DNA from 4 places in the Kitasatospora sp. NPDC059722 genome. Region 1 is predicted to be linked to each of the others. Evidence: riboswitches for the same ligand, from Rfam matches in the RefSeq annotation. Region 1 holds a riboswitch; each other region holds the start of a gene.
The links. A riboswitch is a leader RNA that binds a small molecule or an ion and turns the genes downstream of it on or off. The one in region 1 is predicted to bind cobalamin.
Positions count from the first base shown of each region.

Region 1 (4,201 bases):
CGGCCCGCAGGACGTACAGCAGGTCGCAGTGCCCGGCCGCCAGGTTGAGGTCGTGCAGCGCGGTGAGCACCGTCGGCCCGGCCGCGCGGACGAGCGCCAGGACCTCCAGCTGGTGCCCGATGTCGAGGTGGTTGGTGGGCTCGTCCAGCACCAGCAGGCGCGGCTCCTGGACGAGCGCGCGGGCGATCAGCACGCGCTGCTTCTCGCCGCCCGACAGGCCCAGGAAGCCGCGCTCGGCGAGGTGCCCGGCGCCGACCCGGCGCAGCGCCTCCGCGCAGCGCCCGAGGTCGCCGTCCGACGGTCCGCCGAAGCCCCGCCGGTGCGGCAGCCGGCCCATGGCGACCACCTCGGCCACCGTGAAGTCGAACTCGGCGGAGTGCTCCTGCGGCAGCGCGGCCACCCGCCGGGCGGCCTCGCGCGGGGCGAGCGCGTGCAGGTCGTCGCCGCCCACCAGGACGGCCCCGGCGGCGGGCCGCAGGGCCCGGTAGACGCAGCGCAGCAGCGTCGACTTCCCGCTGCCGTTGGGCCCGACGAGCCCCACCACCTGCCCGGCGGAGGCCTTCAGGGCGATGTCGTGGACGAGCTGGGTGCCGGCCAGCTCCACCGAGACGGAGTCGAGGGCGAGGTCCATCAGCGGCCTCCGAGCGCGTGGCCGCGACGACGCATCAGCAGCAGGAAACAGGGCACCCCGAGCACCGCGGTGACCACCCCGACGGGCAGTTCGGCCGGGGCGAGCAGGGTGCGCGAGACGATGTCCACCCAGACCAGCAGCAGCGCCCCGGCGAGCGGCGCGACCAGCAGCACCCGGCGGTGCCCGGCGCCGACCAGCATCCGCGCGAGGTGCGGGACCATCAGCCCGACGAATCCGATCGCCCCGCTGACGGCGACGACCGTGCCGGTGACGGCGGCGGTCACCACGAACAGCTCGCGGCGCAGCCGGTCGGGGTCGACGCCGAGCGAGGCGGCGGTCTCGTCGCCCATGGCCAGCGCGTCCAGCCGCCCCGCGGCGCAAGCGAGGTGGGCGAGTCCGGCCAGCACGGTGGCGGCGGCGATCGGCACCGAGCCCCAGGTCGCGCCGCCGAGGCTGCCGAGCAGCCACATCATGGCGTCGCGGGCGGCCTCGCCGCGGGCGGCGGCGAAGACCATGAGCGCCGTCAGCGCGGAGAAGCCGTACGAGAGGGCGGTGCCGGTGAGCACGAGGCGCAGTGGGGTGAGTCCGAAGGCGGTGCGCGCGGCCAGGTACACCAGCACCATGGCGATCAGCGCGGAGCCGAACGCGGAGGCGGAGATCGCCCACACGCCGAGCGAGGCGAAGGCGCCGAGTAGCAGGACGGCGTTGGCGCCGACGGCGGCGCCGGAGGAGACGCCGAGGACGAACGGGTCGGCGAGGGCGTTGCGCACGAGGGCCTGCACGGCGACCCCGGTGGCGGCGAGCCCGGCGCCGACCACGGCGGCCAGGACGGTGCGCGGCAGCCGGATCTCCCAGACGATCGCGTACGCGGCGGCCTCCTCGGCCTCCAGCCGACCGCTCGTCAGTCCGGCGCCGAGCAGCCGCAGGACGCGCGTCCAGCCGAGTCCGGCGGAGCCGAGGGCCACGCCGCACACGAGGGAGAGCAGCAGGGCGGTGGCCAGGCCGACGGCGAGGGGCGCGGCGGGTATGCGGCGGGAGTCCGGTGGCCTTCTCACGATCTGTTCGGGCGCCTTGCCTCGGGCCGTGGGTGTGCCGGGGCCGGCGCCGGCCGGGTGCGGGCCCGGGCGCCATCCCCTCGCAGTCCTCGGCGAGTTGTCGGGAGTTCAGCGGCCGGGGGCGATCGGGCTGGCACGGCCCCGGGGGCGTGCTCACCGTTGCGGGTCAGCGCCGGATTCACACCGGACTTCTCCCTCGGACGCCTTGGCAGCATAACAGCCAATACGGTAATGCAGTCCTTACAGGTATGTGTACGGAGATGAACGGACGTGAACGCACGGCCCGGACGCGCGAAAGCCCCCGCCCGGTGGTCCGGGCGGGGGCTCTCGACGTGGCGACGCGTCAGGCTCAGGCCTGCTTGGTCTCCCAGAAGATCTTGTCGACCTCGGCGATCAGGTCCAGCAGGGCCTGGCCGGTGGCCGGGTCCGTGGACGCCTTGGTGGCCGAGGCGGCCTTCAGGGTGTCGTTGATCAGCTGGTGCAGCTGCGGGTACTTCTCGAAGTGCGGGGCCTTGAAGTAGTCGCTCCACAGCACCGAGATGTGGTGCTTGACGGCCTCGGCGCGCTGCTCCTTGATGATGATGGCGCGGGCGCGGAAGTGCGGGTCCTCGTTGGCCTGGTACTTCTCCTGGGTGGCCTTGACCGACTCGGCCTCGATCCGGGCCTGCGCCGGGTCGTACACACCGCAGGGCAGGTCGCAGTGGGCGTGGGCGGTGGCGCGCGGTGCAAACAGACGAGAGAACATGGGAGTCCTTCCTTAGATCGTCTTCCCGCGCCCGAGACTACCCTTCCGGCCTCCCGGTTTCGCGATCGGGCGGTGGGCCTAGGGCAAAAGGCCGATCCGGAACCGGGGTAATCCGGACATCGGACAGGTGACGGTCCGTACGGCACACTGGGACGCGGCGGCCGGGAGGAGGAGTGGTGGCGCGGATGACGCAACCGGGGGACGGCGCACGGGCGGGCACGGTGCCGTTCGGGCTGGTCGACGTGGCGGGACCGTCGATGGTCCCGACCCTGCGCGAGGGCGACCAGTTGCTGGTCCGGTACGGCGCGCGGATCCGCCCGGGCGCGGTCGTGCTCTTCCGGCACCCGTTCCAGCAGGACCTGCTGGTGGTCAAGCGGGCGGCCGAGCGCCGGGCGAAGGGCTGGTGGCTGCTCTCCGACAACCGGCCGGTCGACAGCGACAGCCGCAGCTACGGCGCCGTTCCGGACGAGCTCGTGCTCGGCCGGGTGCTGCTGCGGCTGCGCCCGCGCCCGGCCTGGCTGGCGCCCGGCCGCCGGCTGGAGCGACTGCTGCTGACCCCCGGGCTGGTCCGGGTCCCGGGGCTGGCCCGCCGCCTCGGCGTCTGGGTGGACGCCGAGCTCTAGTGTCACGGCACTGGCGGATGCGCGTCTAGGCCTGCAACTGCTGCGGCCCGAGCGCCGCGTCCTGGGCCTCCTGGCGCTTGCGGGCCCGGTAGGCCGCGACGTTGGCGCGCGTGGCGCAGCGGTCGGAGCAGTAGCGCCGGGAGCGGTTGGTGGAGGTGTCGAGGTAGGCGTTGCGGCACGGCGCGGCCTGGCAGATCCCGAGCCGGTCGGCGCCGAGCTCGGTGAGGTGGACGGCCAGGCCCATGCACGCGACGGCGCTGAAGTGCGCGGTGGCGGTGGGCGAGTTGTCGGCGAGGTGCAGGTGCCAGCGCGGCCGGCCGGCGTCGTCGAGGTAGTCGTGGCCGGAGACCAGCGGGCTGACGGGGTACTCCATGAGCAGGCTGTTCAGCAGGTCGACGCCACGTACCTCGTCGCCCTCGGCGGCGGCCTCGAAGACCCCGCGCAGCCTGGTCCGCACCGCCCGCAGGCGGGGCAGGTCGGACTCGTCGGCCAGGGCGGCGGCGCGAGAGGACTCGGAGAACAGGGCGCGCACGGCGTCCACCGAGGTCAGCGTGTCGGTGCCGCGCTCGGGTTCCTCGGTGTTCACCAGCCGAACGGCGAGATCGGCGTAGGAGGCGAGCTCCACGGCGGTCCTTCCAGTGGTTCGGTAACGGGCTGATTGCGTCCAGCCTATTACCCGGATCGGGAAAACGGCGGCGCCCGGCAGGATCGGCCTGCCGGGCGCCAAGGGTTGCTCGCTCAGCGCACGCTCAGAGGACCTTCGAGAGGAAGGACCGGGTGCGCTCGTGCTGCGGGTTGGTGAGGACGTCGCGGGGGTTGCCGGACTCGACGACCACGCCGCCGTCCATGAACACCAGCGCGTCGCCGACCTCGCGCGCGAAGCCCATCTCGTGGGTGACGACGATCATCGTCATCCCCTCCTCGGCGAGGCCGCGCATGACGTCCAGCACCTCGCCGACGAGCTCCGGGTCGAGCGCCGAGGTGGGCTCGTCGAAGAGCATCAGCTTGGGCTTCATGGCCAGCGCGCGGGCGATCGCGACGCGCTGCTGCTGGCCGCCGGACAGCTGCGACGGGTAGCTCTTCGCCTTGTCGGACAGGCCGACCCGCTCCAGCAGGGCCATGCCGCGCTCGCGCGCCTCGGCCTTGG
Region 1 covers NZ_JBHWGD010000037.1:67,811-72,011, forward strand. Annotated here, with positions in the region: gene ACFV4F_RS23360 (ABC transporter ATP-binding protein) at 1-631, opposite strand, end outside; gene ACFV4F_RS23365 (FecCD family ABC transporter permease) at 631-1,689, opposite strand; cobalamin riboswitch at 1,785-1,923, opposite strand; gene sodN (superoxide dismutase, Ni) at 2,036-2,431, opposite strand; gene sodX (nickel-type superoxide dismutase maturation protease) at 2,617-3,054, shown strand; gene ACFV4F_RS23380 (CGNR zinc finger domain-containing protein) at 3,080-3,679, opposite strand; gene ACFV4F_RS23385 (amino acid ABC transporter ATP-binding protein) at 3,804-4,201, opposite strand, start outside.

Region 2 (4,201 bases), on a different contig from region 1:
CCGGGCCGAGGGCGGCCACCGCGACGGCGAGGCCGGGGAGCGCGGCGGCGGTGTCGGCGAGCCAGCGTCCGGCGGGGAGTTCGGCGCGCGTCTCGGTCCGGGCGAGGACCTCGGCGGTGTAGCGCAGGGCGTCGCCCGGGTGTTCGTCGGTGAGGGCGTGGAAGCCGCGCGGGGTGTGGTCGCCGGGGTCGAAGGGGTAGCGCCGCAGGCTGACCTCGGTGCCCTCGCTCGCGGCCTCGACGTCGTAGGCCGTCGGGCCTTCGGGGGTGCCGGGGCGGGGGACCGGCTTGGGGTAGGGCGGCAGGAGCGGTTCGTCGTCCGGTTCGTCCAGTCCGTCCAGGAAGGAGTAGAGCAGCGGGCGCAGCACCTCGGCGGAGCGGCCGCGGCGGGCGAGGGAGCGGTCGGTGATCGGGCGCAGGGCGGCCGGGTCCTGCTTCTGCAGGGCCTGTTCGAGCTGGGCGGCGAGGTCGCCGTCCGGGTCGAGCGCCGGGGCGGCCTGGCCGAAGGCGTGGCTGGGGGAGTGCGGGTCGAGTTCGGCGGCGCCGGTGGCGACGAGCAGGGTGGGGCGTTCCAGGGCGGCGCCGTAGACGGACACCGAGCCGTGGTCGCCGATCAGGCAGTCGGCGGCGACGAGGGCGGCCTGCCAGCCCTGGTGGGGCGGGACGAGGCGCAGGCCCATCCGCCGGGCGTCGTCGAGCAGGGCCTCGGGGTCGTGCCGGTTCCAGATGTTGGGGTGGAGGACGACGGCGACCGCGTACTCGTCGGCGGGGAGCCGGCGGACGAGGCGTCGGGGCAGGTCGGGGCGGCGGCCGAATAACGAGTGCTCGCTCCAGGTGGAGTTGACGACGACGAGCCGCCGGCCGTCGACGGCGCCGAGGGCGGCCCGGTAGGAGTCGCGCAGACGCAGGCTGCGGAGCATGCGGTCGAAGCACGGGTCGCCGACGACCTGGGCGACGTCCAGTGCCTCGGGGCAGGAGACCCGCAGCCGGTCGAGCTGTTCCGGGTGGGAGAGGCCGAGGACGTCGACGAAGACCCGGCCGTGGTGGGTGAGTTCGTTGCGGGAGAGGCCGGCTGCGCTGACGGTGTCGCCGGTGGACTCGGTCACCAGGCGGTTGTAGCCGGCGCCGTGCGGGAGGACGACGAGCCGGGCGTCGAGGCGGTGCATCGAGGAGTGGACGGCGCAGGCGACGGCCAGGTCGAAGCGGTGCCGGACGGCGTCCTCCCAGTCCAGCAGGGTGATGCCGGGCAGGCCGCGCAGGTAGTCGTCGAGGCCGTCGGCGAAGGCGGAGCCGGGGTTGACGGTGGCGTAGCGCTCGATGCCGTCGCGGTTCAGGAGGGTGAGGACGTCGAGGACCCGGGTGGCGGAGGTGAGGGTGCGGGCGACCGCCAGCACGCGCGCCCTGACCGGCCGGGTGTTCCAGCGGTCGGCGGGCCAGGCGTGGGGGTGGGTCGGCACGCCATGATCGTACTCATCGGGTCGGCTCCCCGCGGTGATTCAGGCCCGGGAGGTCAGCCCGCCGCGGCGGCTGGCTCCTCGTGGTCGGCCGCGGCGCACTCGTCGAGGAGGGGGCGCATGCTCTCGTCGACGAGCCGGTAGCGCACGACGCGTCCGTCCTTGTCCCCGGTGACCACGCCGGCCGTCCGCAGCAGCCGCAGGGCCTGTGAGACGGCCGGGTCGCGCATGCCGGTGGCGACGGCGAGGTCGGTGACGGCGAGCGGTCCGGCGCGGTGCAGGGCGAGCAGGATCGCGAGCCGCCCGGGGTCGGCGAGCAGGGAGAACCGCTCGGACCACGAGCGGACGTGCGCGGCGTCGCCGATCGCGGCGATGGCCTCGCAGACCCGGTGTCCGTCGATGGTGCGGTGGCCCGCGCGGTCGGCCGGTACGAGATGCATGCGGACATTCTGGCAGCTCACGACCTGTGATCCTGGACACCTGCGTAGGTGCGCAGCCTTGCAAGGGTCGGCCCGGGACCCCTACGGTGTTCCCCGCCGTGGTGCTCGGGAAGACCGGTGACGGACCCTCAGGGGTCCCAGTCCGGAGCGGCCCTCGCCACTGTGATCGGGGGAGTCCGCCCGTACCCAGACGCCACTGGGCGCTTCGCGCGCCTGGGAAGGCGGGTACGGGAGCCCCGTCAGCCAGGAGACCGGCCACGGCATCTCACGAACGTCTTTCCACGAGGTGCTGGAGCGTGATCCGAAGATGACCCTGCCCGAAACCGCCGCCCCCGAGGCCGCGCCCGCCGTGCTGCCCACCTTCCGGTGGAGGAGAGAGGACACCGTCCGCACCGCCGGGCTGATGGGGGTGATCCTGGCCATGCACGTCGTGGCGTTCGGGACCCTCGTCTTCCTGGTGGCGCCGCACAACTACGCCGTCGGCACCCAGGTCTTCGGGGTGGGCCTCGGCATCACGGCGTACACGCTCGGCATGCGGCACGCGTTCGACGCCGACCACATCGCGGTGATCGACAACACCACCCGCAAGCTGATGGCCGACGGCAAGCGGCCGGTCTCGGTGGGCTTCTGGTTCGCCCTCGGGCACTCGTCGATGGTGGTCGTCATGGCCGCCCTGGTCGCGGGCGGCGCGCAGCTGGCGAACACGCTGATGGACGACGAGTCGACCACCCACCAGTGGCTCGGCATGGTCGGCACGACGGCCTCAGGCGCGTTCCTCTACCTGATCGGCGCGCTCAACCTGGCGGCGCTGCTCGGCATCCTGAAGGTGTTCCGGGCGATGCGCGCCGGGCAGTACGACGAGGCCGAGCTGGAGCAGCACCTGAACTCGCGCGGCTTCATGGCCCGGGTGCTGAACCGGGCGACCCGCTCGATCACCCGGCCCGGCCAGATGTTCCCGGTGGGCATGGTGCTCGGCCTCGGCTTCGACACCGCGACCGAGGTGACCCTGATGGTGATGGCCGGCTCGGGCGCGGCCGCCGGGCTGCCCTGGTACGCGATCGTCTGCCTGCCGCTGCTGTTCGCGGCGGGGATGAGCCTGTTCGACACGCTGGACGGGACGTTCATGAACTTCGCGTACCAGTGGGCGTTCTCCAACCCGGTGCGCAAGGTGTACTACAACCTGACGATCACCGGTCTGTCGATCGCGGTGGCGTTCATCATCGGCACGATCGAGCTGGTCGGCGTGCTGCACGAGAAGCTGGACCTGACCGATCCGGTCACCGGCTGGATCGCGGACATCTCGCTCGACAACGTCGGCTACGCGATCGCCGGGCTGTTCGTCGTCGTCTGGGCCGCGGCGATCGCGTACTGGAAGCTGGCCGGGGTCGAGAAGCGCTGGGGCGCCGAACGCTCCTGAGCACGCCTGCCGCACGCCTGCCGCACGCCTGCCGCGACGGCGCCTCCCCACCGTGGGGAGGCGCCGTCGCGCGCGTTCCGGGCCGGCTGCGCCGGGTCAGCTGTGCCGGTCGCCGTAGCGCTGGCGGAAGCGCTCGACGCGGCCCGCGGTGTCGAGCACGCGGGACTGGCCGGTGTAGAAGGGGTGGCTCGCCGAGGAGATCTCGACGTCGATGACGGGATAGGTGTTGCCGTCCTCCCACTCGACCGTGCGGTCGCTGGTGACCGTCGAGCGGGTGAGGAAGGAGAGGCCGCCGACCTTGTCGCGGAAGACGACGGGCCGGTAGGCGGGGTGGATTCCGGGCTTCATGGGGGTGCCTCCTCGGCGGGGGATCAGCGCTCTTCGTTCGACGTTCTTCGTTCCGACGTTCTTCGTTCCGACGTTCTTCGTTCCGGCGCTCTTCGGTCAGCGCTCTTCGCGGAAGTCGACGTGCTCGCGCGCGACCGGGTCGTACTTGCGCAGCACCATCCGGTCCGGGTCGTTCCGGCGGTTCTTGCGGGTCACGTAGGTGTAGCCGGTGCCGGCGGTGGAGCGGAGCTTGATGACGGGGCGCAGTTCGCTGCGGGCCATGAGGTCCTCCGGAGGGGTCGGGTGGTGCGGCGGTTCGGGGCCGGGCTGGAACCGTACACCGAAATGGATGTCATTTTCATCTGGTGTAACGTGACCTCCGTCCCGCCCATTCCCGGACCGTTTTGGGAGCCCCCATGTCCGCCCACTGCCAGCTCACCGGCCGCCGGCCGGGCTTCGGCAACGCGATCTCGCACTCGCACCGCCGCACCCCGCGGCGCTTCGACCCCAACATCCAGCGCAAGCGCTACTGGCTGCCGGGCGAGGGCCGGTACGTCCGGCTCA
Region 2 covers NZ_JBHWGD010000002.1:208,038-212,238, reverse strand. Annotated here, with positions in the region: gene ACFV4F_RS02235 (hypothetical protein) at 1-1,456, opposite strand, end outside; gene ACFV4F_RS02230 (ArsR/SmtB family transcription factor) at 1,510-1,893, opposite strand; cobalamin riboswitch at 1,976-2,168, shown strand; gene ACFV4F_RS02225 (HoxN/HupN/NixA family nickel/cobalt transporter) at 2,201-3,310, shown strand; gene ACFV4F_RS02220 (type B 50S ribosomal protein L31) at 3,407-3,658, opposite strand; gene rpmG (50S ribosomal protein L33) at 3,755-3,919, opposite strand; gene rpmB (50S ribosomal protein L28) at 4,054-4,201, shown strand, end outside.
Region 2: it holds a riboswitch for cobalamin, as region 1 does, so the genes downstream of both, ACFV4F_RS02225 (HoxN/HupN/NixA family nickel/cobalt transporter) here and ACFV4F_RS23365 (FecCD family ABC transporter permease) in region 1, are expected to answer to the same signal.

Region 3 (4,201 bases), on a different contig from region 1:
CAGAACCCGGCCGACCCGCACGGCCACATCACGTACTTCAGCTCCCTCGACCCGGGCGGCCGCCGGGGCAAGGGCCCGGCCTGGGGCGGCGGCACCTGGAGCACCGACTACGGCACGTTCTGGTGCTGCCAGGGAACGGGTGTCGAGTCCAACACCAAGCTGATGGACTCCATCTACTTCCACGAGGGCACCACCCTCACGGTGAACCTGTTCCTCCCGTCCGTCCTGGACTGGACCGAGCGGGGCATCACGGTCACCCAGACCACCGCGTTCCCGGCCGAGGACACCACGACGCTCAAGGTCACCGGCAGTGTCGGCGGGACGTGGTCCATGCGCGTCCGCATCCCCGGGTGGACCTCGGGTGCCAGTGTCAGCGTCAACGGCGTCGCGCAGAGCGTCGCGGCCACCCCGGGCACGTACGCCACCCTCACCCGGAACTGGGTCTCCGGCGACACCGTCACCGTGAAGCTCCCCATGCGGGTGGCCCTCCAGGCCGCCAACGACAGCCCCGGTGTCGCGGCGATCACCTACGGCCCCGCCGTCCTGGCCGGCAACTACGGCAGCACCGCGCTGTCCGCCCTCCCGGCCCTGGACGCCACCACGATCACCCGGACCAGCAGCACCGCCCTCGCCTTCACGGCCACCGCCGACGGAGCGACGGTCGGCCTCGGCCCGTTCCACGACGCCCAGGGCTTCAACTACACCGTCTACTGGCGGACCGACGGCGCGGGCTTCCGTCTGGTCAACGCGGCCAGCGGACTCGTCCTCGGCATCCAGAACATGTCCAGCGCCGACGGCGGCCTCGCCCTGCAGTGGCCCGACACCGGCACCGCCGACCACAACTGGGCCCTCGTCGTCGACGGCACCGCACTGCGGCTGCGCAACGTCAACAGCGGCAAGGTCCTCGGCGTGAAGGACATGTCCACCGCCGACAACGCCCCGATCCTCCAGTGGGCCGACACGGGCACCGCCGACCACCGGTGGACCGTCGTCGACGCCGGCAACGGCTACCACGAGCTCCAGAACGTCCACACCGGCAAGCTGCTCGGCATCGCCGGCGGCTCCACCGTCCAGGGCACCGCAGCCGTACAGCTGTCCGGCAGCGGTGCCGCCGCCGGCCAGTGGCAGTTCGCCCCCGTCGGTGCCAGGCGGATCCAGAACGTCGCCAGCGGGCGGGTCCTCGGAGTGAAGGACATGTCCACCGCCGACGGCGGCCTCGTCATCCAGTGGGACGACAACGGCACCGCCGACCACCTCTGGACGGCCGCCCTCGACACCGGCGGCCACCTGCGCCTGCGCAACTCCAACAGCGGCAAAGTCCTCGCCGTGGAGAACGGCGGCACCGCCAACGGCGCGAGGATCGTCCAGTGGGCCGACAACGGCGCCACCGACCACCGGTGGCGCCTGCGCCACGGAGGTGGGGACACCTTCAGGATCCAGTGCGCCAACAGCGGCCGCGTCCTCGGTGTCTCCGGTGCCTCCACCGCCTTGGGAGCGCAGGCCGTGCTCTGGGACGACTCCGGCACCAGCGACCACCTGTGGCGGTTCATCTGATCCGGCGTCGGGGCCGCCGGGTCTCAGCTCAGCCTGCACCAAGACCGTGGCTACGGTCCGAGCCGGGCGGCTCCGCCAGGAACCGCTCGCGCTCGTCACGGGTCAGCGCCACGTGCGCTCCTCTCCGCACTCGGAGACCGGGGCAAGGTCACACATCGCGGTGAGTTCACCGGCTGTCGCGGCGTCAAACGATGCGTACGTCACGACCGGATCAATGCTGCATCCCCTTCGAGGGTCACGGGCGCGGAGCTTGTTCGGTCGACAACTCGGTGACACCGGTGCGTATTGACGCATCGGGGGAGGCTCTCCTTTACCGAGGGGCGCCCGCCACCGGTCTTTCGCCCTCGGCCGTCCGTCGGCGCAGCCGCATGAGGTCCTGGCGATGCTCGTTCTTGTCGAGGAGGAGAAGACGTCGGTCCAGGCGAAGGTCTTGACCGCCTGGAGGGTGGCGTGGTCCGGGTCGCCTGCACCGATGCCGATGATCTGCGGCACGCCGTGATTCTGCCGGATGCCGCAAGGACCGGTCGCCTGCGGACCACCGCCTGTGGCTGCCACCTGCGGTTTTGCGACGTTCGCGAATTGTCCGGCCCGTGCCAGGCCGATGGAACGTGATCTTCCGCACGCTCGACCTGCGGCGGGGCCCGGGACGATTGACGGCCCCCTGGCGCGCCCCTACTCTACGAGCGTTAGTGATGGCGCAGGGAAGCTGGTGGAACTCCAGCACGGTCGCGCCACTGTGAGCGGGGCGTCCTCGGGCGGCTCGCGAGTCAGACACGGTGCCATCACGATCCGCCCCATCGATAGCGGGACGCACGATCCCCTGAAGGAGGCTCAACCGTGAGCACCAGTATGCCCGGACCCTCAGCCCTGCCCGTCCCGGTCGTCGTGCCGGCGACCAAGGCCGTCGCCTGGCTGGCCGTCACCGCGATCCTCGCGCTGGTCGTCTACTACTTCATCGGCGTCGACCAGGGCGCCTATTCCGTGCTCGGCAAGGACATGCACATCCACGAGTTCGTCCACGACTCGCGGCACTTCCTCGGCTTCCCCTGCCACTGACCAGCGGAAGCGGCGAACAACCCGACATGGAAAAGAGACTCATCCTGCGCGGCGTCATCGCCGGCGCAGTGGCCGGCCTGCTCGCCTTCGTCTTCGCGCGGATCTTCGCCGAACCGCAGATCAACGCGGCGATCGAGTACGAGAGCGGACGCGACGACGCGCAGGGCCTGCTGGACAAGGCCGCCGGGCTGCCGATGGACATGGGCGGTCCGGACATCTTCAGCCGCACGATCCAGGCCAACATCGGCATCGGCGTCGGCATGATCCTGTTCGGCACGGCCATGGGCGCGCTGTTCGCAGTGGCGTACAGCGTGTGCCTGGGCCGGACCGGCAAGCTGCGCCCGCGCACCCTGGCGATGCTGGTGGCGCTGGGCGGCTTCCTCGGCATGTACTTCGTGCCGTTCGTCAAGTACCCGGCCAACCCGCCGGCCATCGGCCACGCCGAGACCATCCGTGACCGCGGAAACCTCTACCTGGCCATGGTCGCCTGTTCCGTCCTCTTCCTCGTCCTGGCGGTCTGGCTCGGCAAGCGCCTGCAGGCCCGCTTCGGCAACTGGAACGCGACCCTGCTCGCCGCCGGCGCCTACGTCGTGGCGATCGGCATCGTCATGGCGGTGCTCCCCTCCCTCGGTGAACTCGCCGACAACGTTCAGCAGTACGGCCACCACGCGACCGAGACGCCGCTGCCGCTGACCGACGACAAGGGCGCCATCGTCTACCCGGGCTTCCCGGCCGACACCCTGTTCAGCTTCCGCTTCTACTCGGTGGCCGCACAGCTCCTGCTGTGGGCCACGGTCGGCCTGGTCTTCGGACCGATGGCCGAGCGCCTGCTCGACGCCCGCACCGCGGCCGCGACGGCACCGGCCACGGCCGGTCCCGAGCCGGTCGGCGCGGTATGACGCAGACCCCACCGAGGGGGGGGGCCGGCCCCCGCGGGGGCGGGGCGGGGGGGGGGGTTGGGCGGGGCCACCCCCCCCGCGGGGCCCGGCGGGCGCCCCGGGGGGGCGGGCGCGGGGCGCGCGGCGGGGGGTGGGGCCGGTGCGGTCGCGGTGGGTTGCGGCGGGGCGGCGCCCCCCCGCGGGCGCCCGCCGCCCAGCGCGCCGTTCTTCGCCTTCGACACCCACCCGGCCGGCCCGCTCGTCCAGCCCTGGCGTCCGATGGTCGAACTCCTGGACCAACCGGCCGTGTTGGGGGAGCGGGTGACCTCCGTCCGCGGTTACCTCGCGGCGGCGGGCGGGCAGTCGCCCGACGCGGTCGAGGAGCGGGTGGCCGCCTCGGTGACCCATCTCGGCCTCGTCGCCCGCTTCGTCTCACCGGCATTCGGCGTCGCCGTCCTCGACGGGGCGCTGCTCGCGTACGGTCTGCGGGAGACGGGCTGGCAGCCCGCGCTCGGCGGCCTGTTCCCGCTGTCGCTGCCGTGCCGCGAGCCGGAGCACGTGACCGGTCCGGCCGAGCTCGCCGTCCGGCTGGCCGCAGAGGTGCTCGACGGTCCGGTCCGTGAGCTGGTCCAGGCGGTCGCCGCGTTCTCGGTGTCGCCGCGGATCCTGTGGGGCAACGTCGCGTCGGCGGTCAACGGTGCCGCCGCGGCCAT
Region 3 covers NZ_JBHWGD010000060.1:11,681-15,881, forward strand. Annotated here, with positions in the region: gene ACFV4F_RS30555 (beta-L-arabinofuranosidase domain-containing protein) at 1-1,554, shown strand, start outside; cobalamin riboswitch at 2,231-2,353, shown strand; gene ACFV4F_RS30560 (CbtB-domain containing protein) at 2,392-2,610, shown strand; gene ACFV4F_RS30565 (CbtA family protein) at 2,637-3,509, shown strand; gene ACFV4F_RS30570 (IucA/IucC family C-terminal-domain containing protein) at 3,660-4,201, shown strand, end outside.
Region 3: it holds a riboswitch for cobalamin, as region 1 does, so the genes downstream of both, ACFV4F_RS30560 (CbtB-domain containing protein) here and ACFV4F_RS23365 (FecCD family ABC transporter permease) in region 1, are expected to answer to the same signal.

Region 4 (4,201 bases), on a different contig from region 1:
ACGGGTGGGGGGAATTGCAAGAACGGAGGAAGCGGGGGCCGGACCGGGGAATGACCGGCCGGAATGCCCCGGATTAACGGCAGCCGGTCCGGATCAGAGGAGGGGGGTGAGCCAGCGCCGGAGGAGTTCCGAGTAGTGCGCGGGGTCGGAGTTCCAGAGGGCGGTGTGGTCCGCGCCCGGGAAGGCCCGGAGGCTGACGACGTCGGGACGGGCCGTGGCGAGGTGCCGGGCGGCGCGGAACGGCGCGATCGGGTCGTCCGGGCTGTGCAGGACGAGGGTCGGCACGCGCAGGTCGGCCCCCTCGGCGAGGCGCGCGAAGTCGGCCAGGTCGACCCCGGTGCGGCCCTCCGCGGCCAGCGCGCCGAGCTCGGCGACCGGCCTGGAGTAGCCGGCCCGGACCGCGTCGCGGCGGGCGGTGGCGGGCAGGTCGAGCACCGGCGAGTCCAGGACGATCCCGGCGATCGCCCCCGCCCAGGCCGAACGGGCCGCGGCGTGCAGGCACATCGTGGCGCCCACCGACCAGCCGTAGAGGATCACCCGGCCGGCGCCGCTGTCGAGGGCGAGCCGCACGGCCGACTCCACGTCGCGCCACTCGGTCTCGCCGAAGTGGCCGAGCCCGTCCGGCGAGGCGGGGGCGCCCTGGTCGCCGCGGTAGGTGACGGCGAGGGCGGGCAGCGCCAGGCGCTGGAGGACGGGCAGCACGGGGAGCGTCTGGGCGCGGTCGGCGCCGGGGCCGTGCACGAGGACCACCCAGGTGCCGCGCTTGCCGTCCAGGCGCCAGGCGGGCATCGCGCCCAGCTCGCCGGCGACGGCGGTCTCGGTGAACGGGAGGCCGAGGGAGGTCGTCGGGTCGCCGAGGTGCACGCGCGGGGTGAAGCGGACCTCGGTGCCGGGCGTCAGGGTGCCCCGGTCGGCGCGGACCAGGCGGCGGGTGACGCCCTGTTCGTCGCTGTGCAGGATGTCGTCGACGACGGCGTGGCCGTCGCCGTCCCACTCCAGCGCCCAGCGGCCGGGGTGGAGGGCCGCGGGCGTCCGGTTGAAGGTGATCCGGCCGGCGGCGAGGCTCTGCACCAGGACGGGGCCGGACTCGAGCACGACGGTCTCCGGCCGCACGAGCCGCTCGGACGCCCGCCGGCCGACGACCAGCACGGCGACCCCGGTGCCGACGGCGGCTGCCGCCACGGCGGCTGCGGTTCCCCAACGCATATCGCTCCCCGCTCTGTGAGTCTGCTGGGGACAAGTTCACTGGCGGGTGGGAGCGGGGGCCAGTGGGATGGGCTGTACGAGGGACGCGGGAGCCGGGGACGGGGTGGAGGTGGGGTCAGACCGGGATCTCCGTGTGGAGGCGGCCGAGGAGTTCCCAGAAGCGCGGGGCCAGGGGCCGGTCGCGCGGGGGCAGGGTGGGCGTCGCGGCGCCCCAGTGCGGGGAGGACACCTGGTGCTCCTGGTGCAGGGCCGTCAGGACGGTCGCGAGGTCGTCCTCGTGGACCGGCACGAGCCGCGCGACCGCCCGCAGGTGGGGCTGCCAGCGGCCGTCCACGCACCTGCGCAGCCGCTGGTCGAGCTCGGCGCCGCGGCCGGTCACCTCGACGAGTTCGGTGAGCCGCAGTCCGAGCACCTGGGCGAGCGCGTGCGTCCGCTCCTCGTCGCCGTCCCACGTCCCGGTGAGTTCGGCCTCCTGGTAGACGCGCAGGGCGACGCCGATGCGACGGGCGGCGGTGTCCTGGCTCAGTTCGCGGGCCACGCGGTGGTCGCGCAGGCGGGCCGGGCGGGTGCCCATGAGCTGCGCGGGCGGGCACCACAGGGCGCGGGCGAGGGCGATGAACTCCTCCTCGGTGGGGCGCAGCTCGCCGCTCTCCCAGGCGATGACGTGCGTGGGCAGCAGCCGGACGCCGTGCGCGGCCATGCCGCCGGCGACCTGTTCGGGGGTCAGGCCGAGCCCGGCGCGGTGGGCGCGGGCCGCGGCGGGCGAGAACGGCACCGGGGGCAGGGCGGGCGGAGGCTGTCTTCGTCGCATGTGAACGAACGCTAGGGCCGGTACGAACGGGCCCCCAGCCGCCGAACGCACGAAGCGCCGGGGAGGGCGCGCGCGGACCGCTGGAGGATCGCACAGGATGTCATGCCCCTGCGGCGGCAGTACTCGGAGGTAGTGACGGGGGCGTTCGGGGGCACGCGCCGGGCCTCCCGCGTGTGACCAACCCCTCCGTGACCTCGGTTGACTCCCGGTTCGGCCGCGTGATGGGATCCCAGGGCCAAACGGAGGCATGCAGAGGAAGCCGGTGCGAGTCCGGCGCGGTCCCGCCACTGTCACCGGGGAGCACGGCCGGAACGACGCCACGGCGGACCGTCAGTCTTCGCTGACGTGCTGCTGGAAGGCTCCGGGGGTGCGTTCGACCCGGAAGCCAGGAGACTCTCGCCCCCGGTACGTCGATCCAGGGCGCGGACCCTGAGTGAGGACTCGCACGCGATGCAGGCTGCCCCGACCCGCCGAGCCCTCCCCTGTCCCCCTCCGTCGTGCGCCCGCTGACCCGCGCCGCCGCCTTCGCGGTCGGCGCCGTCGCGGGCTACCTGGCGGACGCCCGCTACGCCGATCCGCGCCGCGGCCACCCGGTGGCCGTCTTCGGCGGTGCGGCGACCCGCCTGGAGCGCCGGATGTGGCGCGACGACCGGGCCACCGGGGCCGCGTACACGGCGCTCTGCGTGGGCGCCGTCGCGGCGGGCGCGGTGGCGCTGGAGCGGACGGCCGGCCGCCGGCCGCTGGGGCGGGCCGCGCTGGCCGCCGCCGCGACCTGGACGGTGCTCGGCGGCACCTCGCTGACCCGGGAGGCGCGCACGATCGGCCGGGCGCTGGCCGCGGGCGACCTGCCCGCCGCCCGGGAGCGGCTGCCGCACCTGTGCGGGCGCGACCCGAGCGCGCTGGACGGGCAGCAGATCGCCCGCGCCGTCGTGGAGTCGGTGGCCGAGAACACCGCGGACGCCGTCGTGAACGCGCTGGCCTGGGGCGCCCTCGCCGGCACGCCCGGTCTGCTGGCCTTCCGCGCCGTCAACACGCTGGACGCGATGGTGGGTCACCGCTCGCCGCGCCACGCCCGGTTCGGCTGGGCCTCGGCCCGGCTGGACGACGTGGCGGGCTGGCCGGGCGCCCGGCTGACGGCGCTGCTGACGGTGGCCGCCGCGCCGCAGCCGCGGACGGCCTGGCGGGTGTGGCGGCGGGACGGTTCGGCGCATCCGAGCCCGAACGCGGGGCAGGCCGAGTCGGCGTTCGCGGGCGCCGTGGGCGTGCGGCTGGGCGGCACGCTGCAGTACGGCGAGCGCGTCGAGCACCGGCCGGTGCTGGGCGCGGAGCTGCGGCCGGTGACGGTGGACGACATCGAGCGGGCCTGCGCGCTGTCGCGGCGGGTGGGCGCGCTGGCGCTGGGTACGACGGTCGCGGGGCACGTCCTGCTGCGATCGCTGCTGAGGAGGGGAAGGGCATGACCAACGCGCTGCTGGTCGCGGGGACGACCTCGGACGCGGGCAAGAGCGTCGTCACGGCGGGCATCTGCCGGTGGCTGGCCCGCCGGGGCGTCCGGGTGGCGCCGTTCAAGGCGCAGAACATGTCGCTGAACTCGTTCGTGACGGCCGACGGCGCCGAGATCGGCCGGGCCCAGGCGATGCAGGCCCAGGCCGCCCGGGTGGAGCCGGAGGCGGCGATGAACCCGGTGCTGCTCAAGCCCGGCGCGGACGGCCGCAGCCAGGTGGTGCTGCTCGGCAGACCGGTCGCCGAGGTGGGCGCGCTGGACTACCGCGAGCGCAAGCCCGTCCTGCTGGAGCGCGCCCTGGAGTGCCTGGCGGACCTGCGCCGCCGGTACGACGTGGTGGTGTGCGAGGGCGCGGGCTCGCCCGCCGAGATCAACCTGCGCGACCGGGACATCGCCAACATGGGCCTGGCGACGGCCGCCCGGCTGCCCGTCGTGGTGGTCGGCGACATCGACCGGGGCGGCGTGTTCGCGGCGATGTACGGGACGCTGGCGCTGCTGTCCGAGGAGGACCAGCGGCACGTGGCCGGCTGGTTCGTCAACAAGTTCCGCGGGGACGCCCGGCTGCTGGCGCCCGGCCTGGAGATGCTGCACGGCCTGACCGGCCGTCCGGTGCTCGGCACGCTGCCGTTGCTGCCGGGGCTGTGGCTGGACGCCGAGGACTCGCTGGACCTGTCGACGGT
Region 4 covers NZ_JBHWGD010000048.1:35,315-39,515, forward strand. Annotated here, with positions in the region: gene ACFV4F_RS27225 (alpha/beta hydrolase family protein) at 94-1,182, opposite strand; gene ACFV4F_RS27230 (helix-turn-helix domain-containing protein) at 1,322-2,017, opposite strand; cobalamin riboswitch at 2,269-2,413, shown strand; gene ACFV4F_RS27235 (cobalamin biosynthesis protein) at 2,515-3,477, shown strand; gene ACFV4F_RS27240 (cobyric acid synthase) at 3,474-4,201, shown strand, end outside.
Region 4: it holds a riboswitch for cobalamin, as region 1 does, so the genes downstream of both, ACFV4F_RS27235 (cobalamin biosynthesis protein) here and ACFV4F_RS23365 (FecCD family ABC transporter permease) in region 1, are expected to answer to the same signal.